4 regions of the Streptomyces sp. NPDC001604 genome follow, and region 2 is predicted to be linked to each of the others. Evidence: riboswitches for the same ligand, from Rfam matches in the RefSeq annotation. Region 2 holds a riboswitch; each other region holds the start of a gene.
The links. Region 2 has a riboswitch for thiamine pyrophosphate ahead of thiO (glycine oxidase ThiO). Riboswitches for the same ligand answer to the same signal wherever they lie in the genome.
Positions count from the first base shown of each region.

Region 1: it holds a riboswitch for thiamine pyrophosphate, as region 2 does, so the genes downstream of both, ACFY1E_RS01220 (tetratricopeptide repeat protein) here and thiO (glycine oxidase ThiO) in region 2, are expected to answer to the same signal.
Region 3: it holds a riboswitch for thiamine pyrophosphate, as region 2 does, so the genes downstream of both, thiC (phosphomethylpyrimidine synthase ThiC) here and thiO (glycine oxidase ThiO) in region 2, are expected to answer to the same signal.
Region 4: it holds a riboswitch for thiamine pyrophosphate, as region 2 does, so the genes downstream of both, ACFY1E_RS23105 (thiamine ABC transporter substrate binding subunit) here and thiO (glycine oxidase ThiO) in region 2, are expected to answer to the same signal.

Region 1 covers NZ_JBIAUY010000001.1:253,135-260,140, reverse strand. The annotation lists gene ACFY1E_RS01235 (MBL fold metallo-hydrolase) at 1-709, opposite strand, end outside; gene ACFY1E_RS01230 (aldehyde dehydrogenase) at 899-2,356, shown strand; gene ACFY1E_RS01225 (ferredoxin) at 2,361-2,633, shown strand; TPP riboswitch at 2,701-2,888, shown strand; gene ACFY1E_RS01220 (tetratricopeptide repeat protein) at 2,945-3,808, shown strand; gene ACFY1E_RS01215 (TetR family transcriptional regulator) at 3,828-4,478, opposite strand; gene ACFY1E_RS01210 (glycosyltransferase family 4 protein) at 4,689-6,095, shown strand; gene ACFY1E_RS01205 (class I SAM-dependent methyltransferase) at 6,089-6,823, shown strand; gene ACFY1E_RS01200 (prenyltransferase/squalene oxidase repeat-containing protein) at 6,820-7,006, shown strand, end outside.
Region 2 covers NZ_JBIAUY010000001.1:4,886-11,891, forward strand. The annotation lists gene ACFY1E_RS00025 (Rv2175c family DNA-binding protein) at 65-436, opposite strand; gene ACFY1E_RS00030 (NAD(P)/FAD-dependent oxidoreductase) at 528-1,769, opposite strand; partial or broken gene ACFY1E_RS00035 (hypothetical protein) at 1,802-2,153, opposite strand; TPP riboswitch at 2,207-2,318, shown strand; gene thiO (glycine oxidase ThiO) at 2,316-3,470, shown strand; gene thiS (sulfur carrier protein ThiS) at 3,467-3,667, shown strand; gene ACFY1E_RS00050 (thiazole synthase) at 3,671-4,465, shown strand; gene pknB (Stk1 family PASTA domain-containing Ser/Thr kinase) at 4,584-6,509, shown strand; gene ACFY1E_RS00060 (deoxyribonuclease IV) at 6,544-7,006, shown strand, end outside.
Region 3 covers NZ_JBIAUY010000002.1:680,666-687,671, forward strand. The annotation lists gene ACFY1E_RS08390 (DUF5326 family protein) at 105-317, shown strand; gene ACFY1E_RS08395 (IclR family transcriptional regulator) at 625-1,452, shown strand; gene ACFY1E_RS08400 (SsgA family sporulation/cell division regulator) at 1,550-1,987, shown strand; gene ACFY1E_RS08405 (YibE/F family protein) at 2,140-3,624, opposite strand; TPP riboswitch at 3,696-3,885, shown strand; gene thiC (phosphomethylpyrimidine synthase ThiC) at 3,878-5,680, shown strand; gene ACFY1E_RS08415 (hypothetical protein) at 5,844-6,713, opposite strand; gene ACFY1E_RS08420 (metallophosphoesterase) at 6,907-7,006, opposite strand, start outside.
Region 4 covers NZ_JBIAUY010000008.1:148,607-155,612, reverse strand. The annotation lists gene frr (ribosome recycling factor) at 1-201, shown strand, start outside; gene ACFY1E_RS23125 (phosphatidate cytidylyltransferase) at 201-1,337, shown strand; gene ACFY1E_RS23120 (SRPBCC family protein) at 1,479-1,928, shown strand; gene ACFY1E_RS23115 (hypothetical protein) at 2,125-2,526, shown strand; gene rlmN (23S rRNA (adenine(2503)-C(2))-methyltransferase RlmN) at 2,693-3,799, shown strand; TPP riboswitch at 3,823-3,930, shown strand; gene ACFY1E_RS23105 (thiamine ABC transporter substrate binding subunit) at 4,018-5,097, shown strand; gene ACFY1E_RS23100 (ABC transporter permease) at 5,142-6,743, shown strand; gene ACFY1E_RS23095 (ABC transporter ATP-binding protein) at 6,744-7,006, shown strand, end outside.

The sequences.
Region 1 (7,006 bases), 250 kb from region 2:
GGGAGTCGAGGTAGTCGCCGAGGGGGTCGGTGACCGTGGTGTCGTCGGGGTCCTCGTACAGACCGATGTGCGGGGTGATCTCGGGGAGCAGGTGATCGCCGGAGAACAGCCGCCCGTGGCCCGGGAGCCGGTCCGGGTGCTGCTCCTCCAGGTGCAGGCAGACGTGGCCGGGGGTGTGCCCCGGCGTCCAGATCGCGCGCAGCCGGCGGCCCGGGAGGTCGAGCAGCTCGCCGGGGACGATCTCCCGGTCGGGCAGGGCGGGGGAGAAGCCCGGCAGGGTGGTGCGGGGTGCTGCGTCGCGCAACGGCGCCACGTGCTCCTCGGGGGCGCCGGCGGCGACCAGCTTGGCGGTCATGTACGCGAACCAGCGGCCCGGCCGGGTGTCGCGGGTGCGCCGCACGATCGCCGTGTCCGCGGCATGCATGGCGATCCAGGCGCCGGACGCCTCACGCACCCTGCCGGAGAGGCCGTGGTGGTCGGGGTGGTGGTGGGTGATGACCACGCCGTGCACCTCGCCCACCGCCGTACCGCAGGCGGTCAGCCCCTCGACGAGCGTGTCCCAGGAGGCGGGGTCGTCCCAGCCCGTGTCGACCAGTACCGGCCCGCGGTCGGTGTCGACGACGTAGACCAGCGTATGGCCGAGCGGATTGTCCGGGATGGGGACCTGGATCGACCGGATGCCTCCGCCGTGGTCGTACACCTGCGTCATGGGCTCCCCAATCACCGCGAACCGGCCACGCTCCGGTCACTATAACTAGAACGCGTTTCGATGGGAGCCCAAGTCACCTGTCTGCGCGGTCAACTCGTGTGCGGCCCGTGGACTCCTCCGAGGGGAACTGGTATCAGTGCCGTATCTGATGAACCGTCAGAGACAGGCGCTCCGGGGAGGCAGTCGGCCATGACCGAGCTCGTGGAACACGGACAGCTGTTCATCGGCGGGGAGTTGACCGACCCCCTCGGCAAGGACGTCATCGAGGTGATCTCGCCGCACACCGAGGAGGTCATCGGGCGGGTGCCGCACGCCTCCCGGGAGGACGTCGACCGGGCCGTCGCCGTCGCGCGCCGTGCCTTCGACGAGGGGCCCTGGCCGCGGATGACCCTCGACGAACGGATCGAGGTCGTCACCCGCATCAAGGACGCGATCGCCGTACGGCACGAGGAGATCGCCCGCGTGATCTCCTCCGAGAACGGGTCCCCTTACTCCTGGAGCGTCCTCGCGCAGGCGCTCGGCGCGATGATGGTGTGGGACGCGGCCATCACCGTCGCCCGCGACTTCACCTACGAGGAGCGGCGCGACGGCGTGCTCGGGAAGATCCTGGTGCGGCGGGAGCCGGTCGGGGTCGTCGCTGCCGTGGTTCCCTGGAACGTCCCGCAGTTCGTCGCTGCCGCCAAGCTCGCGCCCGCGCTGCTCACCGGCTGCACGGTCGTGCTCAAGCCGTCGCCCGAGTCGCCGCTGGACGCCTACATCCTGGCCGACATCACCCGCGAGGCCGGCCTGCCCGAGGGCGTGCTGTCGATCCTGCCCGCCGACCGCGAGGTCAGCGAGTACCTGGTCGGCCACCCCGGGATCGACAAGGTCGCCTTCACCGGTTCGGTGGCGGCGGGCAGGCGCGTGATGGAGGTGGCGTCCCGCAACCTCACCCGCGTGACACTGGAGTTGGGCGGCAAGTCGGCGGCGGTCGTGCTGCCGGACGCGGACGTGGCCACCACCGTCGCGGGCGTGGTCCCGGCGGCCTGGATGAACAACGGCCAGGCCTGCGTGGCCCAGACCCGCATCCTGCTGCCGCGCTCGCGCTACGACGAGTTCGCGGAGGCCTTCGCGGCGGCGGCGAGCGCCCTGGTCGTCGGCGACCCGCTCGATGCGGCGACCCAGGTCGGCCCACTCGTCGCCAGGCGCCAGCAGCAGCGCAACCTCGACTACATCCGCATCGGCCAGGAGGAGGGCGCCAAGATCCTCACCGGCGGCGGCCGCCCGCCGGGCCTGGACCGCGGCTGGTACGTCGAGCCGACCCTCTTCGGCGACGTCGACAACTCGATGCGGATCGCCCGGGAGGAGATCTTCGGCCCGGTGATCTGTCTGCTCCCGTACGGCGACGAGTCCGAGGCCCTGAAGATCGCGAACGACTCCGACTACGGGCTCAGCGGCAGCGTGTGGACGGCGGACGTGGCACACGGCATCGAGGTCGCACGCCAGGTCCGCACCGGCACGTACTCGGTGAACACCTTCAGCCTCGACATGCTCGGCCCCTTCGGCGGCTACAAGAACTCGGGCCTGGGGCGGGAGTTCGGCCCCGAGGGCTATGGCGAGTACCTCGAACACAAGATGATCCACCTCCCGGCCGGCTGGGAGGGCTGAGCGGATGGGGACACCTCCCGCGAAAGCGGCTTCGAGCGTGCGGGCGGGCGACCGCTGGCACGTCGAGGTCGACCGCTCCCTCTGCATCGGCTCCGCCCAGTGCGTCCACCGCGCGACCGGGGCCTTCCGCCTCGACTCCGCCATGCAGTCGCACCCCGTCGAGCCGGAGACCGACGCCAACGAACGCGTCCTGGAGGCGGCGGAGAACTGCCCGGTGGAGGCGATCGTGATCACGTTGCTGGGGAGCGGTGAGCCGGTGTTTCCGCCGGAGGACTAGCGCCCGAAAAAGTACCATTTCAGGGGTTTCATTCCCGGTCTGATGTTCTATTCTGGGAATTGGCCTACGGGACGAGTGAGGGAGCCCGAACCGGAGTAGCCGATTCTGGCGTGAAGCAGTCAGTCCGCCGGGACCGACGTCGACGGTCCGGGCTGAGAGGCCGGAAGGCCGTGGATCGCGAGGTCCACGACTGAAAGGCGACCTCCACCACCTGAACCGGGTAACGCCGGCGAAGGGAACCCGTCTCGTAGGTCCTTTGTGTGCCCGCTACGCTCCTGCGGTCACCACAGGAGCGAGCAGGGCGGGGAAACGTGCGCAAGTCCGAGGCCGGACAGCTGATCAAGCAGGCCCGTGAGGCCTGGGGGGCCGAGGAGTGGCTGCGGGCCGCCGGCCTCTACGAGCAGGTGCTCGCCCATTTCCCGGACGAGAAACCGAGCGCCGACTGGTGGTACGACGCCGCGCTCGCCCACAAGTTCCTGCGGAACTGGGCGAAGGCGTACGAGCTCGGACGCGAGGCCGCCGCCCGGGCGCCGCGCGGCGAGGGCGACCCCGCGTACTGGAACCTGGGCATCGCCGCGACCAGCCAGCGCGACTGGGCGACGGCCCGCGACGCCTGGGCCGGCTTCGGCATCGACCTGCCCGACGGCGAGGGCGAGATCGTCGGCAGCTTCGGCAACGCCTGCGTGCGGCTCGACACCGGCGGCCGGCGCGAGGTCGTGTGGATCGAACGGCTGTGCCCGACGCGCGGGCGCGTGGTCAACGTACCCGTGACCGGAGGGCGGCGGTACGGCGAGATCGTCGTGCACGACGGCGAGCCGAAGGGAGAGCGGATCCTCGACGGCGTCACCTTCCCCGTCTTCGACGAACTGCTCCTCTTCGAGGCCTCCGAACTGCCCACCCTGGAAGTGACCGTGGCGGCCGGCGAGGCGGACGACCTGCGGGCCCTGCTCGACCTGTTCGGCGAGCACGACTACGGCGCCGAACCGGCCAGCAGCGTCCGCGTGCTCTGCGCCTGCTGCAGCGAGGGCACCCACCAGCAGGACCGCAGCCTGCCGGCGGGCGCCCAGACCGTGTCCCTCGCGGCCCCCGAGGAGGACGCCCGACGGCTGCTGACACAGTGGGCGGACGGCGCGGCGATAGGGCGGAGCTGGAGCGGGCTGGCGGCGGTCGGCTGAGACGGGCCGTTCGGTGCGGCTACGACGGCCTTTCGGACGCCGCCGGATCCGTCAGGTCGATCAGCCGGCACACCGTCTCGATGTCGATCTTGACCTGGGCGATGGAGGCGCGGCCCGAGAGCCAGGTGATCAGGGCCGAGTGCCAGGTGTGCTCGATGACCCGGACCGCGGAGAGCTGCTCGGGAGTCGGGTTCTCCAGGCCCATCGCGTCCAGGATGATCAGGGTGGTCTGGCGGGAGACCTGGTCCACCTCGGGCGACACGCTGCGGTCGGCGAAGGTCAGCGCACGCACCATCGCGTCGGCCAGATGCGGCTCGCGCTGCAGCGCACGGAACGCCCGCATCAGCGTCTCCGCGACCCGCTCGGCCGCCGTCTCGCCCTGCGGCGGCTTCTTCCGCAGCGTGCCGTGCATGTGCTCCAGCTGGTCCTGCATCGTGGCGACCAGCAGATGGATCTTGGACGGGAAGTAGCGGTAGAGAGTGCCCAGCGCCACCTGCGAGGACTCGGCCACCTCACGCATCTGCACCGCGTCGAAACCACCCCGGCTGGCCAGCTGCGCGCTCGCGTGCAGGATGCGCCGACGACGCGCCTCCTGCCGCTCCGTGAGGGGCGGGGAGGCCGGCTGCGAGGTACGTGCTTCCACCTTGGCCACCTTCGCTTGCGCAGGCATGGATCCCGTTCCGTGACAGTCGGTGAGGGCTGGTGATCGCACCGAGTTTGGCAGGGCCACCGCCGTGGCGCGAATCACCTGATCCACTGCTCACCGCGCCCCTACCTGCCGGTAGATTCAGAGCCTCCTGGACGATCAAGTCTGAAACTTGTTCTAGATTAGCGTCCCGGCGTAATCTCGCGGGACAGTGCAGGCAGAAGGGGGCCCAGAGTGACCGCTGAGGCCAGTCAGGCGGGTCCCCAGGAGGACCTCGCCGCCGACGGCGAGCGACCGCTCCACATCGCGCTCCTCACCTATAAAGGGAACCCGTTCTGCGGCGGCCAGGGCGTCTACGTCCGCCACCTCTCCCGCGAGCTGGCCCGCCTCGGCCACCACGTCGAGGTCATCGGCTCCCAGCCCTACCCCGTGCTCGACGAGGGCGAGGACTACGCCGGCCGCCTGAGCCTGACCGAGCTGCCGAGCCTCGACCTCTACCGCTCCCCGGACCCCTTCCGCACCCCGAAGCGCGACGAGTACCGCGACTGGATCGACGCGCTGGAGGTCGCGACCATGTGGACCGGCGGCTTCCCGGAGCCGCTGACCTTCTCCCTGCGCGCCCGCCGCCACCTCCGCGCCCGCCGCGGCCGTTTCGACGTCGTGCACGACAACCAGACGCTCGGATACGGACTGCTGGGCGATGTCGGCGCCCCCCTGGTGACCACCATCCACCACCCCATCACCGTCGACCGGCAGCTGGAGCTGGACGCCGCCGAGAACTGGCAGCAGCGCTGGGGCAAACGCCGCTGGTACGCCTTCACCCGCATGCAGAAGCGCGTCGCCCGCCGCCTGCCCTCGGTCCTCACTGTCTCCGGCACCTCGCGCGCCGAGATCATCGACCACCTCGGCGTACGGGACGACCGTATCCACGTCGTGCACATCGGCGCCGACACCGACCTCTTCTCGCCGGACCCGTCCGTCCCCGTGGTGCCCGGCCGGATCGTGACCACGTCCAGCGCCGACGTCCCGCTCAAGGGCCTGGTCTTCCTCGTCGAGGCACTCGCGAAGGTCCGCACCGAGCACCCGGACGCCCACCTCGTCGTCGTCGGCAAGCGCCCCACCGAGGGACCCGTCGCCCAGGCCATGGAGCGCTACGGCCTCGAAGGCGCCGTCGAGTTCGTCAAGGGCATCTCGGACGCCGAACTGGTCGACCTCGTCCGCTCGGCCGAGGTCGCCTGCGTACCGTCCCTGTACGAGGGCTTCTCCCTCCCGGCGGCCGAGGCGATGGCCACGGGGACGCCGCTCGTCGCGACGACCGGCGGCGCGATCCCGGAGGTCGCGGGCCGCGACGGCGAGACGTGTCTCGCGGTGCCGCCGGGTGACCCCGGCGCCCTGGCCGCGGGCCTCAGCCGCCTGCTCGGCGATCCGGAGCTGCGGCTACGGCTCGGCCGCGCCGGACGCGAGCGCGTCCTGCGGCACTTCACCTGGGCCCGCGCCGCCGAGGGAACGGTCGCCAGATACCGCGAGGCCATCACCGGCTCCCCGGCCCCGGCGCCCAGCGCGGCCCCACAGCCGAAAGCCGTCGTAGAAGCCGTAGAAGAACTAGCCGCCCCCCACCCCGAAAGCAGGGCCACGTGCTGACCGTCGACTTCTCCCGGTTCCCGCTCGCCCCGGGCGACCGCGTCCTGGACCTCGGCTGCGGGGCCGGCCGGCACGCGTTCGAGTGCTACCGGCGCGGCGCCCAGGTCGTGGCGCTCGACCAGAACGGCGAGGAGATCCGCGAGGTCGCGAAGTGGTTCGCCGCGATGAAGGAGGCGGGCGAGGCCCCGGCCGGCGCCACCGCCACGGCGATGGAGGGCGACGCCCTGGCGCTGCCCTTCCCCGACGAGTCCTTCGACGTCGTCATCATCTCCGAGGTCATGGAGCACATCCCGGACGACAAGGGCGTGCTCGCCGAGATGGTCCGGGTGCTCAAGCCCGGCGGCCGTATCGCCATCACTGTCCCGCGCTACGGCCCCGAGAAGGTCTGCTGGGCGCTGTCCGACGCCTACCACGAGGTCGAGGGCGGCCACATCCGCATCTACAAGGCGGACGAGCTGCTGGCCAAGATCCGCGAGGCGGGCCTCAAGCCCTACGGCACCCACCACGCGCACGCACTCCACTCCCCGTACTGGTGGCTGAAGTGCGCGTTCGGCGTCGACAACGACAAGGCGCTGCCGGTGAAGGCGTACCACAAGCTCCTGGTCTGGGACATCATGAAGAAGCCCCTGGCCACCAGAGTCGCCGAACAGGCCCTCAACCCCCTGATCGGCAAGAGCTTCGTGGCCTACGCGACCAAGCCCCACCTGCCCTCGGTGGACGCCCGGTGACCACTCCCCGGACAGAACACCTCGTCCTGCCCGGGGTCCTCACCGCCGAGCAGGCTGCCGCGACCGTCCGCGGCATCCTCGCCGTACAGCGGGAGGACGGCGCGATCCCGTGGTTTAGGGGACACCACCTGGACCCCTGGGATCACACCGAGGCCGCGATGGCCCTGGACACGGCGGGCGAGC
Region 2 (7,006 bases):
CGCGGCCCTGCCTGCGCGGACCCCGGCCCGTACGCCGGACGGTGTTCGGTTCAGCCTGTTCGGATCAGACGGCGAGCGCCTGGGCCCGGCGCTTCACCTCCGTACCGCGATTCTCGCTCAGCGCCTGCGCGGGGGTGCCGGGCAGGCTGTCGTCGGGGGTGAAGAGCCACTCGATCATCTCTTCGTCGGTGAAGCCGTCGTCCCTCAGGAGCGTCAGGGTGCCGGTCAGGCCCTTGACGACCCTCTGCTCGGCCGCGTCGATGAATGCGGCGGGCACGTGCAGAGCGCGGTTCTCACCTCGGCGTACGGCGATGAGCTGGCCCTCCTTGACCAGCTGCCGCACACGCGTCACCTCGACATCGAGCATCTCTGCGATGTCGGGCAGGGTGAGCCAGGCGGGGACGAGAGCATCGATCTTTGCGTCAATCTCGGTCACGGGGTCAAGCCTGCCATCCCGCACTGACAGTCGGAAGCCAGAAACGTCCGACCTGGGGCTTCACCCCCTGTCGTGGCCGCCCTTCTGCGTACTACGCCGTGGCCGTCTTCAGGGGCCGCGCCGGGTCCGCCAGCAGTTCGGGGTCCATCGGGGTGCCCGCCTCGATCAGCCGTCTGCCCTGCGCGAGGTCCCTCGGCCTGCCGACCGCCAGCAGGGCGACCAGGCGGCTCTCGCGCAGCCAGCAGACGGACCAGGCGGGGCCCGAGGGGTCGCCGCGCCACAGGGTCGTGTCGGCTGCGCTGTGATGGCCGGCGTACTGGACGAAGCGGCCGAACTGCTCGGACCAGAAGTACGGGACCGGGTCGTAGACCGCCGGGGGCTCGCCGGTGGCCTCGCCGATGATGTTCGCGGCCACCGTGCGCGGGCCCTGGAGGGCGTTGTCCCAGTGGTGGACCAGCAGGCGCTCGCCGTACCGTCCCGAGGGGAAGGAGGCGCAGTCGCCGACGGCGTAGACGTCCGGTGCCGAGGTGCGCAGGTGGGCGTCGGCCACGACTTCGCGGTTCGCGCCGAGTTCGATGCCGGCGCCGGCCAGCCAGGCCGTGGCGGGGCGTGCGCCGATGCCGACCACGACGGCGCCCGCGGGCAGCCGGTAGCCGTCGTCGAGGACGACCGCGCCGGGCTCGATGTGCGCCACGCGCGCGTGCGTACGCAGTTCGGCGCCCGCGTCGGCGTACCAGGCGGCCATCGGCGCGGCCACCTCGGCGGGCAGCGCACCGGCGAGCGGCCGGTCGGCGGCCTCGACGACGGTCACCGCGCAGCCCGCCTCGCGCGCGGCGGTGGCGAACTCCGCGCCGATCCAGCCCGCGCCGACGACCACGATGTCGTGCTGCCTGGCCAGCACGGGCCGCAGCCGCTCGGCGTCGTCCAGGGTGCGCAGCAGATGCACCCCGGGCACGCCCTCGGTGCCCGGCAGCGTCATCGGTTCGGCGCCGGTCGCGAGGACCAGGACGTCGTAGGGCACGGGTCCGGCCTCGGTGTCCAGCTCGTGCTCGCCGGGGCGCACGCCGAGCACCTCGCACCCCAGCCGCAGTTCGATGCCGAGCGCCTCGAAGTCGACGTCGAAGGCGGAGCCCTCGGACTTGCCGAGCAGCACGGCCTTGGACAGCGGCGGCCGGTCGTAGGGCTGATGGGGTTCGGCGCCGATCACCGTCACGGTGCCGGTGAAGCCCTGTTCGCGCAGGGCGACGGCCGTCTGGACACCCGCCATGCCCGCGCCGACGACGACCACGCGCCGCGCCGGTGACGTGCTTTCTTCCCGCGTCTGCTCGCTCACCTGATCACCATAGACAACTGACAATTCGTCAGTCAGGAGTCGTGTTCAGTGACCTGCTCCACAACACTGGTCCCGCTGCCCGACTGCGACTCCCACTCCCAGGTCTCCTCCAGCCGCACCCGCCCGTCCGGGAGCTCCACGACAGCCGAGACGCAGTGCCCCGAGGAGGTCGTCCCGTCACGCTTCAGCTGGACGTACCGGAAGTCCAGCCGGTCACCTGACCGAGTACCCACCAGATGCCCGCGCACGACGTCGCCGCCCGCGTACTCGGCCCAGATCTCGCAGCCCTGCTCGTGGTACCTGAACCCGGGTCCGGGTACCCACCTGACCTGGGGCCTGGTCGGCGACGGGAGCGAGGACGAGGCCGTCCAGGGAACGGGGCATGACGGAAGGCTCCCTTACAGAGGCGCGGCGGCTCGGGCTAGGGTGGCCAACGTACAAGCACTCGCGGGAGCCCGGACGCACCGGGCTGAGAGGGAGGCTGGCGGCCTCCGACCGTACGAACCTGATCCGGGTCATGCCGGCGAAGGGAGGGGCTGGACGCCCATGTCGTCACGTACGTCAGACGTCCTCGTCATCGGGGGCGGAATCATCGGCCTGGTCACGGCCTGGCGGGCCGCGCAGCGCGGTTTCGCCACGGCCGTCGTGGACCCCGAACCGGGCGGTGGGGCCGCCCAGGTGGCCGCCGGGATGCTGGCCGCGGTCACGGAACTGCACTACGGCGAGCAGACCCTGCTCGGCCTCAACCTGGAGTCCGCCCGCCGGTACCCGGCCTTCGCGGCCGAGCTCAGCGACCTCACCGGCCAGGACCTCGGCTACCGCCAGTGCGGCACGCTCGCCGTCGCCCTGGACGCCGACGACCGCGCCCATTTGCGCGAACTGCACGCGCTGCAGCGTGAGTCGGGCCTGGAGTCGGAGTGGCTGTCGGGGCGCGAGTGCCGACGCCTGGAGCCGATGCTCGCACCGGGCGTGCGCGGCGGCCTCCGGGTGGACGGCGACCACCAGATCGACCCGCGGCGACTGGCACGCGCGCTGGTGGCCGCGTGCGAGCACGCGGGCGTGGTCTTCCACCGCACCTGGGCCGAGCGTTTCCATGTCGTACGGGACCGGGCCTGCGGCGTCACCACGACCGACGGCACCGAGCTGGGCGCGGGCCAGGTGGTGCTGGCCGCAGGCAGCCTCAGCGGACGGCTGCCGGGCGTCCCGGACGACGTCCTGCCGCCCGTGCGGCCGGTGAAGGGGCAGGTGCTGCGGCTGACCGTGCCGAAGCGGTATGCGCCGTTCCTGAGCCGCACCGTGCGCGCCGTCGTCCGCGGCAGCCATGTCTACCTGGTGCCGCGCGAGAACGGCGAGCTGGTGATCGGCGCGACCAGCGAGGAGCTGGGCTGGGACACGACGGTCACCGCGGGCGGGGTGTACGAGCTGCTGCGCGACGCACACGAGCTGGTCCCCGGGATCACCGAGCTGCCGCTGACGGAGACGCGGGCCGGACTGCGCCCCGGTTCTCCGGACAACGCGCCCATGCTCGGCCCGACACAACTGCCCGGTCTGCTGCTGGCCACCGGCCACTACCGCAACGGCGTCCTGCTCACCCCGGTCACCGGCGACGCCATGGCGCACGTCCTGGCCACCGGTGAACTCCCGGAGGAGGCACGCCCGTTCACCCCCAAGCGTTTCGCGCTCCTGGAGCAGCCCGCATGAACATCTCCGTCAACGGAGAGCCCAGGGAGTTCGCTTCCGGCACGGCTCTCGACACCGTCGTACGCGCGCTGACCCCGGCACCCTCCGGAGTGGCCGCCGCCCTGAACGAAACCGTCGTCCCGCGCGCGCAGTGGCCGTCGACGTCCCTGCGTGAGGGGGACCGCGTCGAGGTCCTCACCGCCGTCCAAGGAGGCTGACCCATGGCCGACGACCCCTTTGTCATCGGCGGTACGTCCTTCACGTCCCGCCTGATCATGGGCACCGGCGGTGCCCCCAGCCTCGATGTCCTCGAGCGGGCGCTGGTGGCGTCCGGCACGGAGCTCACGACGGTCGCTATGCGGCGCGTGGACCCCTCGGTGCACGGCTCGGTGCTGTCCGTCCTGGAGAAGCTCGGCATCCGGGTGCTGCCGAACACGGCGGGCTGCTTCACCGCCGGGGAGGCCGTGCTGACCGCCCGCCTCGCGCGCGAGGCGCTCGGCACCGACCTGATCAAACTTGAGGTGATCGCCGACGAGCGCACCCTGCTGCCGGACCCGATCGAGCTGCTGGACGCGGCCGAGACCCTGGTCGACGACGGTTTCACCGTGCTGCCGTACACCAACGACGACCCCGTCCTCGCCCGCAGGCTGGAGGACGTCGGCTGCGCGGCGATCATGCCGCTGGGTTCGCCCATCGGCTCCGGGCTCGGCATCCGCAACCCGCACAACTTCCAGCTGATCACCGAGCACGCGCGCGTGCCGGTGATCCTGGACGCGGGCGCCGGCACGGCCTCGGACGCGGCGCTCGCGATGGAGCTGGGGTGTGCGGGCGTGATGCTTGCCTCAGCGGTGACGCGGGCGCAGGAGCCGCAGCTGATGGCCGAGGCCATGAAGCACGCCGTGGAGGCGGGCAGGCTCGCGTACCGGGCGGGCCGCATCCCGCGCCGTCATTTCGCGGAGGCGTCCTCGCCGCACGAGGGGCGTGCGCACCTGGATCCCGAACGCCCCGCGTTCTGAACGCGCGTTCGACAGGATCCGGAAGCCGGTGCGACCTCCGTCACAGCTCGGCTGCAGTCCCGCTCCGATCTCACCCGAACCGGCAGCCCTGTCAGTCACGGCTCGTACACTCACCTGCGTGGATACGACCCTTCAGGACCCTCTGGTCGGGCAGGTGCTCGACGGGCGCTATCGCGTGGACGCGCGGATCGCGGTCGGCGGGATGGCCACGGTCTACCGGGCCCTGGACACCCGCCTCGACCGCGTGCTCGCGCTCAAGGTGATGCACCCCACGCTCGCGGCCGACGGGACCTTCGTCGACCGGTTCATCCGCGAGGCGAAGTCGGTCGCAAGGCTCGCCCACCCGAACGTGGTGCAGGTCTTCGACCAGGGCACCGACGGGTCGTACGTCTATCTCGCCATGGAGTACGTCGCCGGGTGCACCCTGCGTGACGTGCTGCGCGAGCGCGGGGCGCTGCAGCCGCGCGCCGCCCTGGACATCCTGGAGCCGGTGCTCGCCGCGCTCGGCGCCGCGCACCGTGCCGGGTTCGTGCACCGCGACATGAAGCCGGAGAACGTGCTGATAGGGGACGACGGCCGGGTCAAGGTCGCCGACTTCGGCCTGGTGCGGTCCGTGGACACGGTCACCAACACCACCGGCAGCGTCCTCGGCACCGTCTCCTACCTGGCTCCCGAGCAGATAGCGCACGGCACGGCCGACCCCCGGGTCGACGTGTACGCGTGCGGTGTCGTCCTGTACGAGATGCTGACCGGCGACCGGCCGCACGGCGGGGACTCTCCGGCAACGGTCCTCTACAAGCACATCCACGAGGACGTCCCGCCGCCGTCGGCCGCCGTGCCGGGGCTGGCGCACCGACTGGACGAGCTGGTCGCCTCGGCGACCGCCCGCACCCCCGACCTGCGCCCGCAGGACGCGGTGGCGCTGCTCGCGCAGGCCCGCGAGGTGCGCGCCGCGCTCAGCGCGGACCAGCTGGACGCGCTGCCGCCGCAGGCCTTCGCCGCGGACCATCGGAACATCTCCGAGGACCGTACGAGCGTGATCCCGCGCGCGCTGACGGTGCCGCGTCCGCTGCCGGTGAACGAGGACGACGGCGGGATCCACCGCACCAGCCTGCTGGAGACTCCCCCGCCGCTGCCGCCGCGGCGCCGTGGCGCGCGCTCCCGGCGCGGTCCGCTCGCGGTCCTCGTCGCCGTACTGCTGATCCTCGGGGTCGGCACGGGCGTGTGGTACATCAACTCCGGCCAGTTCACCAAGGTCCCGTACGTGCTGGCGAAGACCCAGACGCAGGCCACCCAGCAGCTGCAGAAGGCCGGCCTCGACCTCGGCGCGGTCAAGCACGCGTACAGCGACACGGTGCAGCGGGGCACGGTCATCAGCTCGGACCCCTCACCCGGCACCCGCATCCGCGACAACGGGTCGGTGGCGCTCACCATCTCCGACGGCCCGGAGACCGTGCGGGTGCCCGACGTGTCGGCGCGGACGCTGGCCGAGGCGAGGGCCCGGCTGAAGAAGAGCGGGCTGGAGCCGGGCATGGTCACCCGGGAGTTCAGCGAGGACGTCCCCAAGGGCTCGGTGATCTCCACGACCCCCGAGGCGGGCACCAAGCGGCACGCGGGTTCGGCGATCGCGCTGGTCGTCAGCAAGGGCAGCCCGGTGGACGTCCCGGACGTCACGGGTGAGGACCTGGACAGTGCGAAGTCCGACCTGGAGGACGCCGGCCTGACGGTGAAGGTCGCCGCCGAGCGGATCAACTCCGAGTACGACAAGGGCCAGGTCGCGGCGCAGACGCCCGCGGGCGACAGCCAGGCCGCCGACGGCGACACGGTGACGCTGACGCTGTCCAAGGGACCGGAGATGGTCGAGGTCCCGGACGTCACCGGCGACAGCGTGGACGACGCGCACAAGGCCCTGGAGGATGCCGGCTTCAAGGTCGAGGAGGACCGTGGTCTGCTCGGCCTGTTCGGCGACACCGTCAAGAACCAGTCCGTGAAGGGCGGGGACACGGCGCCCAAGGGGTCGACGATCACCATCAAGATCCGGTGACGGAGCAGGTCGCAGCGCATGACACCCTGAACGGGTGAAGAGTCAGCAGTCCCGCAACCCCGTCGGCGGCCACGTCCCCGTGGCCGGCGGCCTCCACTCCGTCGGTCTGTCCTACGCCCACGATCTCAAGGCCGAGACGGTGCAGGTCTTCGTCGCCAACCCGCGTGGCTGGGCCACGCCCGCCGGCAATCCGCGGCAGGACGAGGAGTTCCGCGCGGTGTGCGCGGCCGAGTCGATCCCGGCGTACGTCCACGCCCCGTACCTGATCAACTTCGGCTCGCACACCGAGGCGACCGTGGAGAAGTCGGTGGAGTCGCTGCGGCACTCGCTGCGGCGCGGGCGGGAGATCGGGGCGCTCGGCGTGGTCGTGCACACGGGCAGCGCGACGGGCGGCCGGGACCGGTCCGTGGCCCTGAAGCAGGTACGGCAGTACCTGCTGCCGTTGCTGGACGAGCTGACCCACGACGACGATCCGTTCCTGCTGCTGGAGTCGACGG
Region 3 (7,006 bases), on a different contig from region 2:
GGGATGCGAGGCCCCCGCCGGGGCCCCTGCCGGCCCTAGCATCGAGTGCAGGACATCAATGGGCCCCTGCACAGCAGCCGGGCGGAGAGGTAAGGACGAGCGCAATGGGTGAGATCTTCGGCGGACTGCCGTGGTGGGTGAAGTGGATTGCGGTGCCGGTCATCGCCCTCGTCGTCTTCGGCGGGCTGATAGCCAGCGTCGTCGGCTTCGTCATCGGGCTGCTGTTCAAGGTGCTGGTCTTCGTGGCACTGGTCGGTGGACTGATCTACGTCGTGCGGAAGTTCACGTCGAGTTCCTCGTCGCGCAGCGACTGGTGAGGGCCCTGGGACACCGGTGATCGGTAACAGGAATCACCGGTTCCCTCGCGCGAGGGAAGTTTTCCGGACAGGACGCATCAAGGCGCCATCTCGCCATTAGAGTCCGGAATTCGACGCGGGGGCGACCCCGCGAGCGGCGTACACCCCCTCCCGTGTTCCCCACGGCACGGGCAGCCCCCTCGCGCTTCGGGAGTGACCCTTGGCCACGGTAGACACCGCACCCACAGACCCCCACGTACCCCCCACCCCAGCCCCCGGACGCCGCATCAGGCCCCCTGAACAGCCGGGCCCCTCCACGCAGGAGCGCGTGACGGCACCACCCGTATCCTCGCGCCTGACCGCACCACCGGTGCAACCGTCCCTGGAAACCGCCCCGGCGCAGCCGCAGTCCGCAACCCTCATCGGATCCGTCCAGCGCGCGATGCGCCTGCTGGAATGCGTCGCGGGGCACGAGCACGGAGCCCCCGCCAAACAGCTCGCCCGCGAGACCTGCTTGGCGCTCCCGACGGCGTACCACCTGTTGCGGACCCTCGTCCACGAGGGCTATCTGCGCCGGGACAAAGGCCTGTTCTTCCTCGGCGACGCGGCGGTGCGACTGAGCAGCAGCGGAGCCCAGCAGAAACGTCGCAGCACGATTGCCGACGCACTCGCCGGCTGGCGGGACGCGATCGGTGTGCCCGTGTACTACGCCGTGTACCGGGAGGGCGAGATCGAGGTCATGTGCGTCTCGGACACCCCGGGCAATCCGGCCGTCGAGGAGTGGGCCGACTTCCGCGAGACCGCACACGCGCATGCGATCGGCCAGTGTCTGCTGTCCCAGCTGGACGACGCGGCCCGCCGCGACCACCTCGACCGCTACCCCGTGCAGTCCATCACCCCGTACACCGTGCGTGACAACCACACCCTGCTGCGGCGGCTCGAGCGAACACGGCGGATGGAGCCGGTGACGGAGCGGCAGGAGTACGCGCTGGGGACGGTCTGCGCCGCGATTCCGATCACGGTGGGGACGACGGCCGCGACGATGGCCATTTCTCTGCCCTCGCATCAGGCCGACCGGCTGATGTCCGCGGCTCGGCAACTGCAGAACGAGATCGGAAGGCTGATGGGGTCACTCGCCCTCTCTATCAGTATCTGAAAACTCACTCCTTGTGATCTGTCGTGTACGTTCAGCAAGATTCCACCAGTGTCAGGGGATCACTCCCAGCCGGCGGCTTCACATGACGGGGTAGGCGATGCGCGAGTCCGTACAGGCAGAGGTCATGATGAGCTTTCTCGTGTCCGAGGAGCTCTCCTTCCGCATCCCGGTGGAGCTGCGCTACGAGAGCTGTGATCCCTATGCCGTGAGGCTGACCTTCCACCTTCCCGGTGATGCGCCGGTGACCTGGGCCTTCGGCCGTGAGCTGCTCATCGACGGGGTGTGCCGGCCGTGCGGGGAAGGAGATGTGCGCGTCTCACCCGCCGAACCGGACTCCCTGGCAGAGGTCCTGATCAGGCTTCAGGTCGGCCGCGACCAGGCACTGTTCCGTGCGTCCACGGCGTCGCTCATCGCGTTCCTCGACCGCACCGACAAACTGGTGCCACTCGGCCAGGAGGGCTCCCTCGCCGACTTCGACGCCCACCTCGACGAGGCCCTGGACCGCATCCTGGCGGAGGAGCAGAGCGCGGGCTGAAACGGGACCGCGGGGGCCGACCGGAACGCTTCTGCGTGGGATGCGGAGGACGCAGTAACGCTTCTCCATGTCTCGACGTCTCCATGTGCCCGGCGGCTGGAGTCAGGTACCGCCCCGACCGTCTGTTCAGGCGTGCCTGAGTGGCCCTCGCCTCACCGCTTGCGCCGTCTGCCCCGCCCCGAGCGCACCGCAACAGGTGCTGCGCCCGCCGTGCCCGCCGCCTGCTCCGGTCCGGGACGGTCGGCCGCGACCACCAGTGCCGCGAGCAGCGTCGTCACCGGCACCGAGGCGACCAGGCCGATCGAGCCCACCAGGGTGCGTACGATCTCCTCCGCCACCAGTTCACTGTTGGCGACCGTCCCCACACTGCTCTGCGCGATGGAGAAGAGCAGCAGCAGGGGCAGCGCGGCGCCCGCGTACGCGAGGACGAGGGTGTTGACGACGGATGCGATGTGGTCGCGTCCGATACGGATGCCCGCCCGGTACAGCCCCCGCCAGCCCATCGACGGATTCGCCTCGTGCAGCTCCCAGACCGCCGAGGTCTGGGTGACCGTCACGTCGTCGAGGACACCGAGCGAACCGATGATGACGCCGGCCAGCAGCAGGCCGCTCATGTCGATCGACGGGTACAGGCCGTGGATCAGGCCGGTGTTGTCGTCCGTGTTGCCGGTCAGGGCGGCCCAGCCGATGAACTCGGAGCCGAGCAGGCCGATCAGGACGAGCGAGAGCAGAGTGCCCAGCACCGCCACGGAGGTACGGGCCGACAGACCGTGGCACATGTAGAGCGCGATCAGCATGATGGCGCTCGATCCGATCACCGCCACGAGCAGCGGATCCGAGCCCTGCAGGATCGCGGGCAGGATGAAGAAGGTCAGCACCATGAAGCTGACGGCCAGCGCGATCAGGGCCATCAGTCCGCGCATCCGTCCCACGACCACGACGGCGAGCGCGAAGATGCCGGCCAGCAGCGCCATGGGGAAGCGGCGGTTCACATCGGCGACCGAGTACTGCAGGTCCTTCGGCGCGGAGGGCTCGTATGCGGCGACGACCTTCTCGCCCTCATGCAGTTGCCGTGACTGGTCGGGCTGCACGATCTCGGTGAACGTACGGCCCTTGTCCTTGCCGGTGTCGACGCGGATCGTCGCCTTCTTGCAGGTGCCTTTCGCCTGCTGCTGGGCGGATGAGCCCTCGGCGGTGGAGGTGTCCCCCGTCGGAGTCTCGCCCGAGGCGTTCACCGACTTGCAGCTCACGCTCACGACCTTGGCGACCGTTGCCTGCTGGGTCTGCCGGTCGAAACCCACACCGGTGCGCTGGTGCGGCGGGGCGCCGCCGGGCCACAGGACCACGAGCCCGACCCCCACGGCCGCGGCGAAAGGGATGAGGATGGCGGCGATGACCTTGCGCAGGTGCATGGAGACGGGGGCCGCAGGACCGTGACTGTGCGAGTGACCGTGCCCGCCGGCGGAACCATGGCCGTGCCCCCGCCCGTGCCCGCCACCGGCCTGGTGACCGTGCCCCGCGCCGGCTCCCGGCCCGTGGTGGTGCCCGGCCCCGGAGCCATGGCTGCTGCCGCCTCCGGAGCCGTGCCCGGGGGGCGGCTCCGGAGGCGGGAACGGGGGCTGATGTGTCGTGGTCACCGCCAGATCATCGCAAGAACGACAGGGGCCCTCTGTTCAGCGCGCCCGAATTGACGCTAGCGTGGAGGCACCTTTGCACACGCGGGAGCTCGGAGCACCGGGCTGAGAGGGCGCTGACCTCCGTCCCAGCGATGTTTCACGTGGAACATCACCGAAGTCGAGTGATGTTCCCCACGAAACGTCGACAGACGGAAACCGCTGCGTCGACCGCCGAACCTGTTACCGGGTAATGCCGGCGTAGGGAGTAGGTCTCATGACCAACAAGGACGCACGCACGCCTGCCTCCAGCCAGGACGAACAGCCCATTCAGGGCGAACAGTCCCAGGAGGCCGGGAAGTCCATCGGCTGGCACAAGGCGTATGTCGAGGGCTCACGCCCCGATCTGCGAGTGCCGGTCCGCCAGGTGCATCTCACCAACGGGCAGTCGGTCACGCTGTACGACACGTCCGGCCCGTACACCGATCCGCTCGTCGACACCGATGTGCGCAGGGGGCTCGCCCCGCTGCGCGAGAACTGGATCATCGCGCGCGGTGACACCGAGGAGTACGCGGGCCGTCCCGCCCGTCCCGAGGACGACGGGATCAAGCACACCTCTCCACGAGGCGGTCTGCGCAACCTCGACGCGGTCTTCCCGGGCCGGCCGCGCCAGCCGCGCCGCAGTCGCGACGGCAAGGCGGTCACGCAGCTCGCGTACGCGCGCCGTGGGGAGATCACGCCGGAGATGGAGTACGTGGCCATCCGGGAGAACGTCTCGCCCGAGGTGGTCCGCCAGGAGATCGAGGCGGGCCGCGCGGTACTGCCGGCCAACGTCAATCATCCGGAGATCGAGCCGATGATCATCGGCAAGCGGTTCCTGGTGAAGGTCAACGCCAACATCGGCAACTCCGCGGTGACGTCCTCCATCGAGGAGGAGGTCGAGAAGATGACCTGGGCGACCCGCTGGGGCGCCGACACGGTCATGGACCTGTCCACCGGCCGCAACATCCACACCACGCGTGAGTGGGTGCTGCGCAACTCCCCCGTCCCCATCGGTACGGTGCCGCTCTATCAGGCCCTGGAGAAGGTGGACGGCCGGGCCGAGGAGCTGACCTGGGAGATCTACAAGGACACCGTCATCGAGCAGGCCGAGCAGGGCGTGGACTACATGACGGTCCATGCGGGCGTCCGTCTGCCGTACGTCCCGCTCACCGCGAACCGGAAGACCGGCATCGTCTCGCGCGGCGGCTCCATCATGGCCGCGTGGTGCCTCGCGCACCACAAGGAGTCGTTCCTGTACGAGAACTTCGAGGAACTCTGCGAGATCCTCGCCGCGTACGACGTCACGTACTCACTGGGCGACGGCCTCAGGCCGGGGTCGATCGCGGACGCCAACGACGAGGCGCAGTTCGCGGAGTTGCGCACGCTCGGGGAACTCAACCGGATCGCCAAGCGTTTCAACGTACAGACCATGATCGAGGGCCCGGGACACGTCCCGATGCACAAGATCAAGGAGAACATCGACCTTCAGCAGGAGATCTGCGATGAAGCTCCGTTCTATACGCTCGGTCCGCTGATCACGGACGTCGCGCCGGCATACGACCACATCACCTCCGGCATAGGTGCCGCGATGATCGCCTGGTGGGGCACGGCCATGCTCTGCTACGTCACGCCCAAGGAACACCTGGGCCTGCCCAACCGTGACGACGTCAAGACCGGTGTCATCACCTACAAGATCGCCGCCCATGCGGCCGACCTCGCCAAGGGGCACCCCGGGGCGCAGGAATGGGACGACGCGCTGTCCGACGCCCGCTTCGAGTTCCGGTGGGAGGACCAGTTCAACCTCGCCCTGGACCCCGACACGGCACGGGAGTTCCACGACGAGACCCTCCCGGCGGAGCCGGCCAAGACCGCCCACTTCTGCTCGATGTGCGGGCCGAAGTTCTGCTCGATGAAGATCTCCCAGGACATCCGCCGCGAACACGGCGGGAGCCGAGCGGAGATCGAGCAGGGCATGGCCGAGAAGTCGAAGGAGTTCGCGGCCGCGGGCAACAGGGTGTACCTGCCGATCGCGGACTGACGTAAGCCGGTGTGAGTGGCTCCGCTCCTCCGACATGGAGGACGGTCCCGCTCTTCGGAGTGAGGTGCCGTAGGGCGGAGCCGTCGGTGGAATCGGTGTTCGGCTTGCGCTCCCCCTGCGGGCCCTGACGGGCCTTTCTGATGCGGGGGGCGCAAGCCGACGGTTACTCCGGCTGGTGTTCCGGGCCCCCGAAGTCCGGGCTGGTGTAGTCCGGGCTGGTGAAGCTCGGGCGCGGGCCGGGGGTCGAGCCGTCGTCCGGGCTGCTGAAGCCCGGCCGGTCGTAGCCGAGGTGGGGCATGCGGCTGGTCGACGTCGGCGGAGTGGCGGTGTGCAGCGCCGCGGCGGTGCCGGGGTCGGCGAGTGCCTCCCTGAGGAACGGCATGATGCCGCGCTCCAGGAGTGCCTGGCGCCAGGCTTCCCTGGCCAGGGCCACTTCCTCGCTCAGCTCGCCGTACGGTCCGGACTCGAGCGAGGGCTGGTTGCGCAGGGCGGTGAGCAGCAGCCCGACAGCGGCGACGAGGATCGCGGCCGCGGTCATGGCACCGAACACCCAACCCGCGGTGATCATGGTCTTGCCGAACACCTGTTTGGGCTCCAGCGACTTGATGATGTACCCGACGAGCAGGAAGATCACCGCAGCTGTTCCGGCGAGGACGGGGGTGAGGACGGCGGCGACGGCTACGGCGCCCGCGCCGGCCGGCTCGGCGGCCTCGCCGAGGGTGGTGGCGAGCCCCACCGCCCCCGCGCCCGGCTCCGCTGAGCCGGATTCACGGGTGGACGGCGGGGTGGACGGCGCCGGCTGGCGCAGTTCCTCGCGAACCTTCACGTAATGCTGGTACTCGGCTGCCGCTGCCACCGTGATGAGTGCGGTGGCGTTGAGCGCCATCGTGCGCAGCTGTTCGGGGTTGAGCCGCTCGCCGACAGCGGCAAGCTCCGGGCGGTTTGGGGCGGAGCGCAGCGCCTCATCGAGGACCCGCTCGTACTCCTGGCGGTCCTCGCTCAGCAGGTGCTGCGGAACGCTGTTCATGTGCATCCCCCGATGCTCCGTAGGGCTTGGGGCTCGCATGCCAACGAGCCGTCGGGCAGAAACGGAGGGGAGCCTGCTACGGATAAGCCGATGGTAGAGCGGCGACGGCACACGGTGACAGGGGGTTTGAAGAAATTGGGCCCTGGCCTGCGCCGTTTATCGCGGTTCCGCCATGGGGGAACGCCTGCCCTGTGAACGTTCAGATATCCAGTGGCAGTTGCTGGACCAGCAGCTTTCCGGCCATGGTCACTCCGCCGTCCATCGCGATGGCGAGTCCCTCGGCGTAGACGTGCGGTCCT
Region 4 (7,006 bases), on a different contig from region 2:
AAGGCCGAGGACGCACGCGTGTCCATCCGCTCCGTGCGCCGCAAGGCCAAGGACGCCATCGACAAGCTGATCAAGGACGGCGAGGTCGGCGAGGACGAGGGCCGCCGTGCGGAGAAGGAACTCGACGACTCCACCCACAAGTACGTGGCTCAGGTGGACGAGCTCCTGAAGCACAAGGAAGCGGAGCTGCTCGAGGTCTGATGAACGACTCTTCCTGGGGAACGCCGCCCCACACCGGGTCGCAGGCGGGGTACTGGGGGCCGTCCGACCAGGGACCTGTCCAGGGGGCTGCCCCGGCGGGTCCCGCGTACGATGCGCCCAAGGCGCAGCAGACTCGCCCCATGCCCATCGTGCCCGAGGTACCCGCATACGGCGGTGACCAGGATGACGACCGGGGGGCCGCTCGGCTGAGCGGTCCCTTGTTCCGCGACGAACCCCCTCACCCGCCGCCCTACCCGGCGGCGCAGCAGAATCCGGAGCCCATGCCCGACGCCCCGCAGCCGGCGCCCCGCCCGCAGAAGAAGAGCGCGGGCCGCGACCTGGGCGCGGCCATAGGGGTCGGTGTCGCGCTCGGTGTGGTGATCATCGCTTCGTTGTTCATCGTCAAGGCCGTCTTCGTCGGTGTCGTCGCGGTCGCCGTCGTGGTCGGCCTGTGGGAGCTGACCAGCCGCCTCCAGGAGCGCAAGGGCATCAAGGCGCCCCTGGTTCCGCTGGCACTCGGCGGGGCGGCGATGGTCGTCGCGGGATATGTGCGGGGCGCCGAGGGCGCCTGGGTCGCCATGGCACTCACGGCGCTCGCCGTCCTCGTATGGCGCATGACGGACCCACCGGAGGGCTACCTCAAGGACGTCACGGCGGGCGTCTTCGCGGCCTTCTACGTGCCCTTCCTCGCGACGTTCGTGGCATTGATGCTGGCGGCCGGGGACGGGCCGTGGCGGGTGCTGACCTTCCTGCTCCTCACCGTGGTGAGCGACACCGGCGCGTACGCCGTCGGCTGGCGCTTCGGGAGCCACAAGCTGGCCCCGCGCATCAGCCCCGGCAAGACCCGCGAGGGCCTGCTCGGTGCGGTCACGTTCGCGATGGTGGCGGGCGCGCTGTGCATGCAGTTCCTGATCGACGACGGCGCCTGGTGGCAGGGCCTGATCCTCGGCCTCGCGGTCGCGGCCAGCGCCACTCTGGGAGACCTCGGCGAGTCGATGATCAAGCGGGACCTGGGCATCAAGGACATGGGCACGCTGCTGCCGGGGCACGGCGGCATCATGGACCGGCTGGACTCGCTGCTGCCCACGGCGCCGGTGGTGTGGCTGTTGATGGTGCTGTTCGTGGGGTCCGGCTGACCTGCGGTGACATGTGGAGCCCCCGCCCCTACGAGGGCGGGGGCTCCAGGCTTTTCGGACGATGGCGCGCCGGTCGGCCGAGTGGGACGATTCCGATGTAAGCCCTCAAAGGGGATCTCCCGAACCCGAAGAGGAGGCGCCATGTCCACCATCCATGAGGAGTTCGACGTGGACTGCCGTCCCGAGGACGCCTGGGCGTACATCATCGACCCCTCCCACATGCCGGAGTGGCAGCTGAGTGCGGTCGCCACCGAACAGCTCGACGACCGCCCCTTCGGACTCGGATCCCGGGTCCGCGTCACCCGCCATGTGGGCCGCCGCGACATCCCGATGACCATGGAGTGCACCCAGTTCGAGCCGCAGCGCTCCTGGACCGTGCGCGGGATCGACGGCCCGGTCAGGGGCAACTTCCACGGCGAGATCACGCCCATCGACGACGGCCGCCGTACCCACGTCACCATGGACCTCGACTTCGAGGGACACGGCATCGGCAAGATCCTGCTCCCGCTGGTCGTCCGCCCGCAGGTCCGCAAGGAGATGCCGCGCAACGAGCAACTGCTCAAGGACAAGCTGGAGCACACCACCGCCTAGGCAGGCCTTTTATCCGTCCCCGGCTTCCTGGAGGGCTCCCTGAGCCCGGAGAACTGGCAGTGATCCGGCATCAAAAGGCCCCCGACCTGCACCAGCGGCGTGGATCGAGGGCCTGTGCCGCTTGCGGATGGCGGATGGCGGATTCCAACGGGGAACTCGCTTGCGGTTCCTCCCGGACCTGCGGTGATACTCAGCCATGAGCAGAATCGCCGAGGTCATCGTGCTGGCCGGCAATGCAGAAGAGGTCATGGAACCGCTGACCCGGCCCGACCCCAACCGTAAGTGGTCTGGACAATTCGCCGCTGCCGGGCATGGCTGGGTCGCCGAGTTCGTGCGACGGAGTAGCTGGGTCGGACTGCTGGATGACCTGGAGTCGCAGCCGTGGCCCTCCCCGCACTCCGTACAGGTACTGATCCACGACGAGGAAGATGACTGCTTCGGCCTGTGGATGATGCACGACGGCCGACTGGTGGAGGTGCCGCTGCCGCGCACCAGTCGCTACTTCTGGCCAAACCACTACACGGGCGAAGTCGATTCGGACTGCCCCGGCATTCTCATGCGCACGGACAGGCCCGACGGCTCACCCGAAGGAGACTGAGCGCCGGCCATCACACTGCCCTGTCCAGGCAGGCCGCCCCGGGCTGCGGTACAGCATGCTCTGACCTGCGGGAGCCTGATGTTCACCATGGTCACGACCACCAACGACAGGTGCCCCGGCCCGCAGCCCCAGGTCACCCAATTGGATCTGCGACACTGGTACAGCCATGCCTAAGCCCGGAGAACTCACTTTCGTCGCCCCCCGCGGAGCCAAGAAGCCGCCGCGGCATCTTGCCGATCTCACGCCCGCCGAGCGCAAGGAAGCGGTGGCCGAGATCGGCGAGAAGCCGTTTCGTGCCAAGCAGCTGTCGCAGCACTACTTCGCGCGGTATGCGCACGACCCGGCGGAGTGGACCGACATCCCGGCCGGTTCGCGCGGCAAGCTGCAGAAGGCGCTGCTTCCCGAGCTGATGACGGTCGTACGGCATCTGTCGACCGACCAGGGGACGACGCGCAAGACCTTGTGGCGGCTGTTCGACGGGACGCTCGTCGAGTCGGTGCTGATGCGCTACCCGGACCGGGTGACCATGTGCATCAGCTCGCAGGCCGGCTGCGGGATGAACTGCCCGTTCTGTGCGACCGGGCAGGCCGGGCTCGACCGGAATCTGTCCACCGCCGAGATCGTGCACCAGATCGTGGACGGGATGCGGGCGCTCAGGGACGGAGAGGTGCCCGGAGGGCCTGCGCGGCTCTCGAACATCGTCTTCATGGGGATGGGTGAGCCGCTCGCCAACTACAAGCGGGTGGTCGGGGCCGTCCGGGCGCTCACCGATCCCGCCCCCGACGGGCTCGGGCTGTCGCAGCGCGGCATCACCGTCTCGACCGTCGGCCTTGTGCCAGCGATCCACCGGTTCGCCGACGAGGGCTTCAAGTGCCGGCTCGCCATCTCGCTGCACGCGCCGGACGACGAGCTGCGCGACACCCTCGTCCCCGTCAACACACGGTGGAAGGTGCGCGAGGTCCTCGACGCCGGGTTCGAGTACGTCGAGAAGAGCGGGCGGCGGCTCAGCATCGAGTACGCGCTCATTCGCGACATCAACGACCAGGCGTGGCGCGGTGACCGGCTCGGGCGGCTGCTGCGCGGCAAGCCCGTGCACGTCAACCTCATCCCGCTGAACCCGACACCCGGCTCGAAGTGGACCGCCTCCCGGCCCGAGGACGAGAAGGCCTTCGTCGAAGCCATCGCCGCGCACGGTGTGCCGGTGACGATCCGGGACACCCGGGGGCAGGAGATCGACGGGGCCTGCGGCCAGCTCGCGGCCACCGAGCGGTAACCTGAGCCCGTACGTACATCTTCATATTCCGACAGGGGAGCGCCACAGCGCTGAGAGTGCGGCAACCGGGCCGCAGACCCTCTGAACCTTGCCCAGGTCATTCTGGGTAGGAAGTTCGGTCTTCACTCGAGCTGTTGCGCCCTGCCCGGGAGCCGGCGGACTTCTCCGGCGGTCCCGGGCAGGGCCGCGTCTCTTCCTGGTCAGCCAGGAGGAATTCAGTGCACACCAAGACGTTCGTGGCCGCCGCGGTCGGCCTCGGTCTCGTCACGTTGTCCGCGTGCGGTTCGTCGTCGTCCGGCAGCGCGGGCTCCGGCGGCTCCAAGACCGTCACCCTCGTCAGCCACGACTCGTGGGCCGTCTCGAAGAGCGTCCTCGCGGACTTCGAGAAGCAGTCCGGATACAAGGTCAGGGTCCTCAAGAGCGGCGACGCCGGGCAGGCCGTCAACAAGGCCATCCTCACCAAGGACAACCCGCAGGGCGACGTCTTCTTCGGCGTCGACAACACCCTGCTCTCGCGGGCGCTCGACAACGGGCTGTTCCAGTCGTACGAGGCGAAGGGCGCGGACCGGATCCAGGCGCAGTACCGGGTCGACCAGGCCAAGCACCGGGTCACCCCGATCGACTCCGGTGACATCTGCGTCAACTACGACAAGGCGTACTTCAGCAAGCACAAGCTGGCACCGCCCCAGTCGTTCGACGATCTCGTCAAGCCCGCGTACAAGAACCTCCTCGTCACCGAGAACGCCTCCACCTCCTCGCCCGGCCTGGGGTTCCTGCTCGGCACCGCCGCCAAGTACGGCGACGACGGCTGGCAGGGCTACTGGAAGAAGCTCAAGGCGAACGGCGTGAAGGTCGTCGACGGCTGGGAGCAGGCCTACAACGAGGAGTTCTCGGGGTCCGCGGGCGGCAAGAAGGCCAAGGCGGACCGACCGCTCGTCGTCTCCTACGCCTCCTCACCGCCCGCCGAGGTCATCTACGGCAACCCCAAGCCGAAGACCGCGCCCATCGGAACGTCGTACGGCACCTGCTTCCGGCAGATCGAGTACGCCGGGCTGCTCAGCAACGCCGGGAACACCAAGGGCGGGAAGGCGTTCATCGACTTCCTGGTCGGCAAGGAGTTCCAGGAGGACATGCCGCTCAACATGTTCGTCTACCCGGTGATCGAGGGCGCCAAGGTGCCGCCGGAGTTCGTGAAGTACGGACAGCCGGCCAAGGACCCCGAGACCATGACCCCGAGCAGGATCGCCGCCAACCGTGACCAGTGGGTCAAGTCGTGGACGTCACTCGTACTGAAGTAGCCGTCCGCCATAGGCGCACGGGGAGCGCGGTGCGGCTCGGCCTGATGGCCGTGCCGGTCGCGTTCTTCGCCGCCTTCTTCGCCTGGCCCGTCGCCGCCATCGTGGCGCGCGGGCTCAAGGTCGACGGGAAGTGGCAGTTCGGGCGGATCGCGGACGTCGTCACACAGTCGGACATCCGGCACGTCCTGTGGTTCACCACCTGGCAGGCGCTCGCCTCCACGGCACTCACGCTGCTGGTCGCGCTCCCCGGCGCGTATGTCTTCGCGCGCCTCGACTTCCCCGGCAAGCAGGTGCTGCGGGCCGTCGTCACCGTCCCCTTCGTGCTGCCGACGGTCGTGGTCGGTACGGCGTTCCTGGCGCTGGTCGGGCGCGGGGGACTGCTCGACGAGCTGTGGGGCGTACGGCTGGACACCACCGTGTGGGCCATCCTGCTGGCGCATGTCTTCTTCAACTACGCCGTGGTCGTACGGACCGTCGGCGGCCTGTGGGCGCAACTCGACCCACGGCAGGAGGAGGCGGCGCGGATGCTGGGCGCGTCGCCGCTGCGGGCCTGGCGGAAGGTGACCCTGCCGGCGCTCGGGCCCGCCGTCGCCGCCGCCGCGCTGATGGTCTTCCTGTTCACCTTCACCTCCTTCGGCGTGGTGCAGATCCTCGGCGGCCCGGCCTTCTCCACCCTCGAGGTCGAGATCTACCGGCAGACCTCGGAGATCTTCGACCTGTCCACCGCCGCCGTGCTCACGATCGTCCAGTTCGTCGCCGTCGGCGCGATCCTCGCCGTGCACGCCTGGACCGTACGGCGGCGGGAGAGCGCCCTGCGGCTGGTGGACGCGAACGTCACGGCGCGGCGGCCGCGCGGGGCCGGGCAGTGGGCGCTGCTGGCCGGGGTCCTCGCCACGGTCCTCGTGCTGCTCGTGCTGCCGCTGGCCGTGCTGGTGCAGCGGTCCCTCGGCGCCTCCGGCTTCGGCTACTACCGGGCGCTGACCCACGACGACGGCGGGACCTTCCTCGTACCGCCGATCCAGGCCGTCGGCAACTCGCTCCAGTACGCCCTCGCCGCGACCGCGATCGCCGTGGTGATCGGTGGTCTGGCCGCCGCGGCGCTCGCGCGCCGGGACGCGGGCCGGCTGGTCCGTGGCTTCGACGCGCTGCTGATGCTGCCGCTGGGCGTCTCCGCCGTGACCGTCGGCTTCGGGTTCCTGATCGCGCTGGACAAGCCGCCGCTGGATCTGCGCAGTTCATGGATCCTGGTGCCGCTCGCGCAGGCGCTGGTGGGCGCCCCCTTCGTCGTACGGACCATGCTGCCGGTGCTGCGGGCCGTGGACGTGCGCCTCAGGGAGGCGGCGGCCGTGCTCGGGGCGTCGCCGTGGCGGGTGTGGCGGGAGGTCGACCTGCCGATGGTGCGGCGGGCGCTGCTGATCGCGGCCGGGTTCGCGTTCGCGGTGTCCCTGGGGGAGTTCGGGGCGACCGTGTTCATCGCGCGGCCGGACAACCCGACGCTGCCGGTCGCCGTGGCGCGGCTGCTGGGCCGGCCGGGCGATCTCAACTACGGCCAGGCGATGGCCCTTTCGACGATTCTGATGGTGGTGTGCGCGGTGGCGCTGCTGGTCCTCGAGCGGCTGCGCACCGACCGGAGCGGGGAGTTCTAGATGCTGCTGAGCCTTGAGGACGCGACCGTACGGTTCGGCGGGCGGGCCGTGCTCGACGCCGTCGGCCTCGATGTCGCCGAACACGAGATCGTGTGCGTGCTCGGGCCCAGCGGCAGCGGCAAGTCGACGCTCCTGAGGGCGGTTGCCGGGCTCCAGCCCCTGTCCTCGGGGCGGGTGCTGCTCGACGGACGCGACCAGTCGGGCGTGCCCGCGCACAAGCGGGAGGTGGGCCTGATGTTCCAGGACCACCAGCTGTTCCCGCA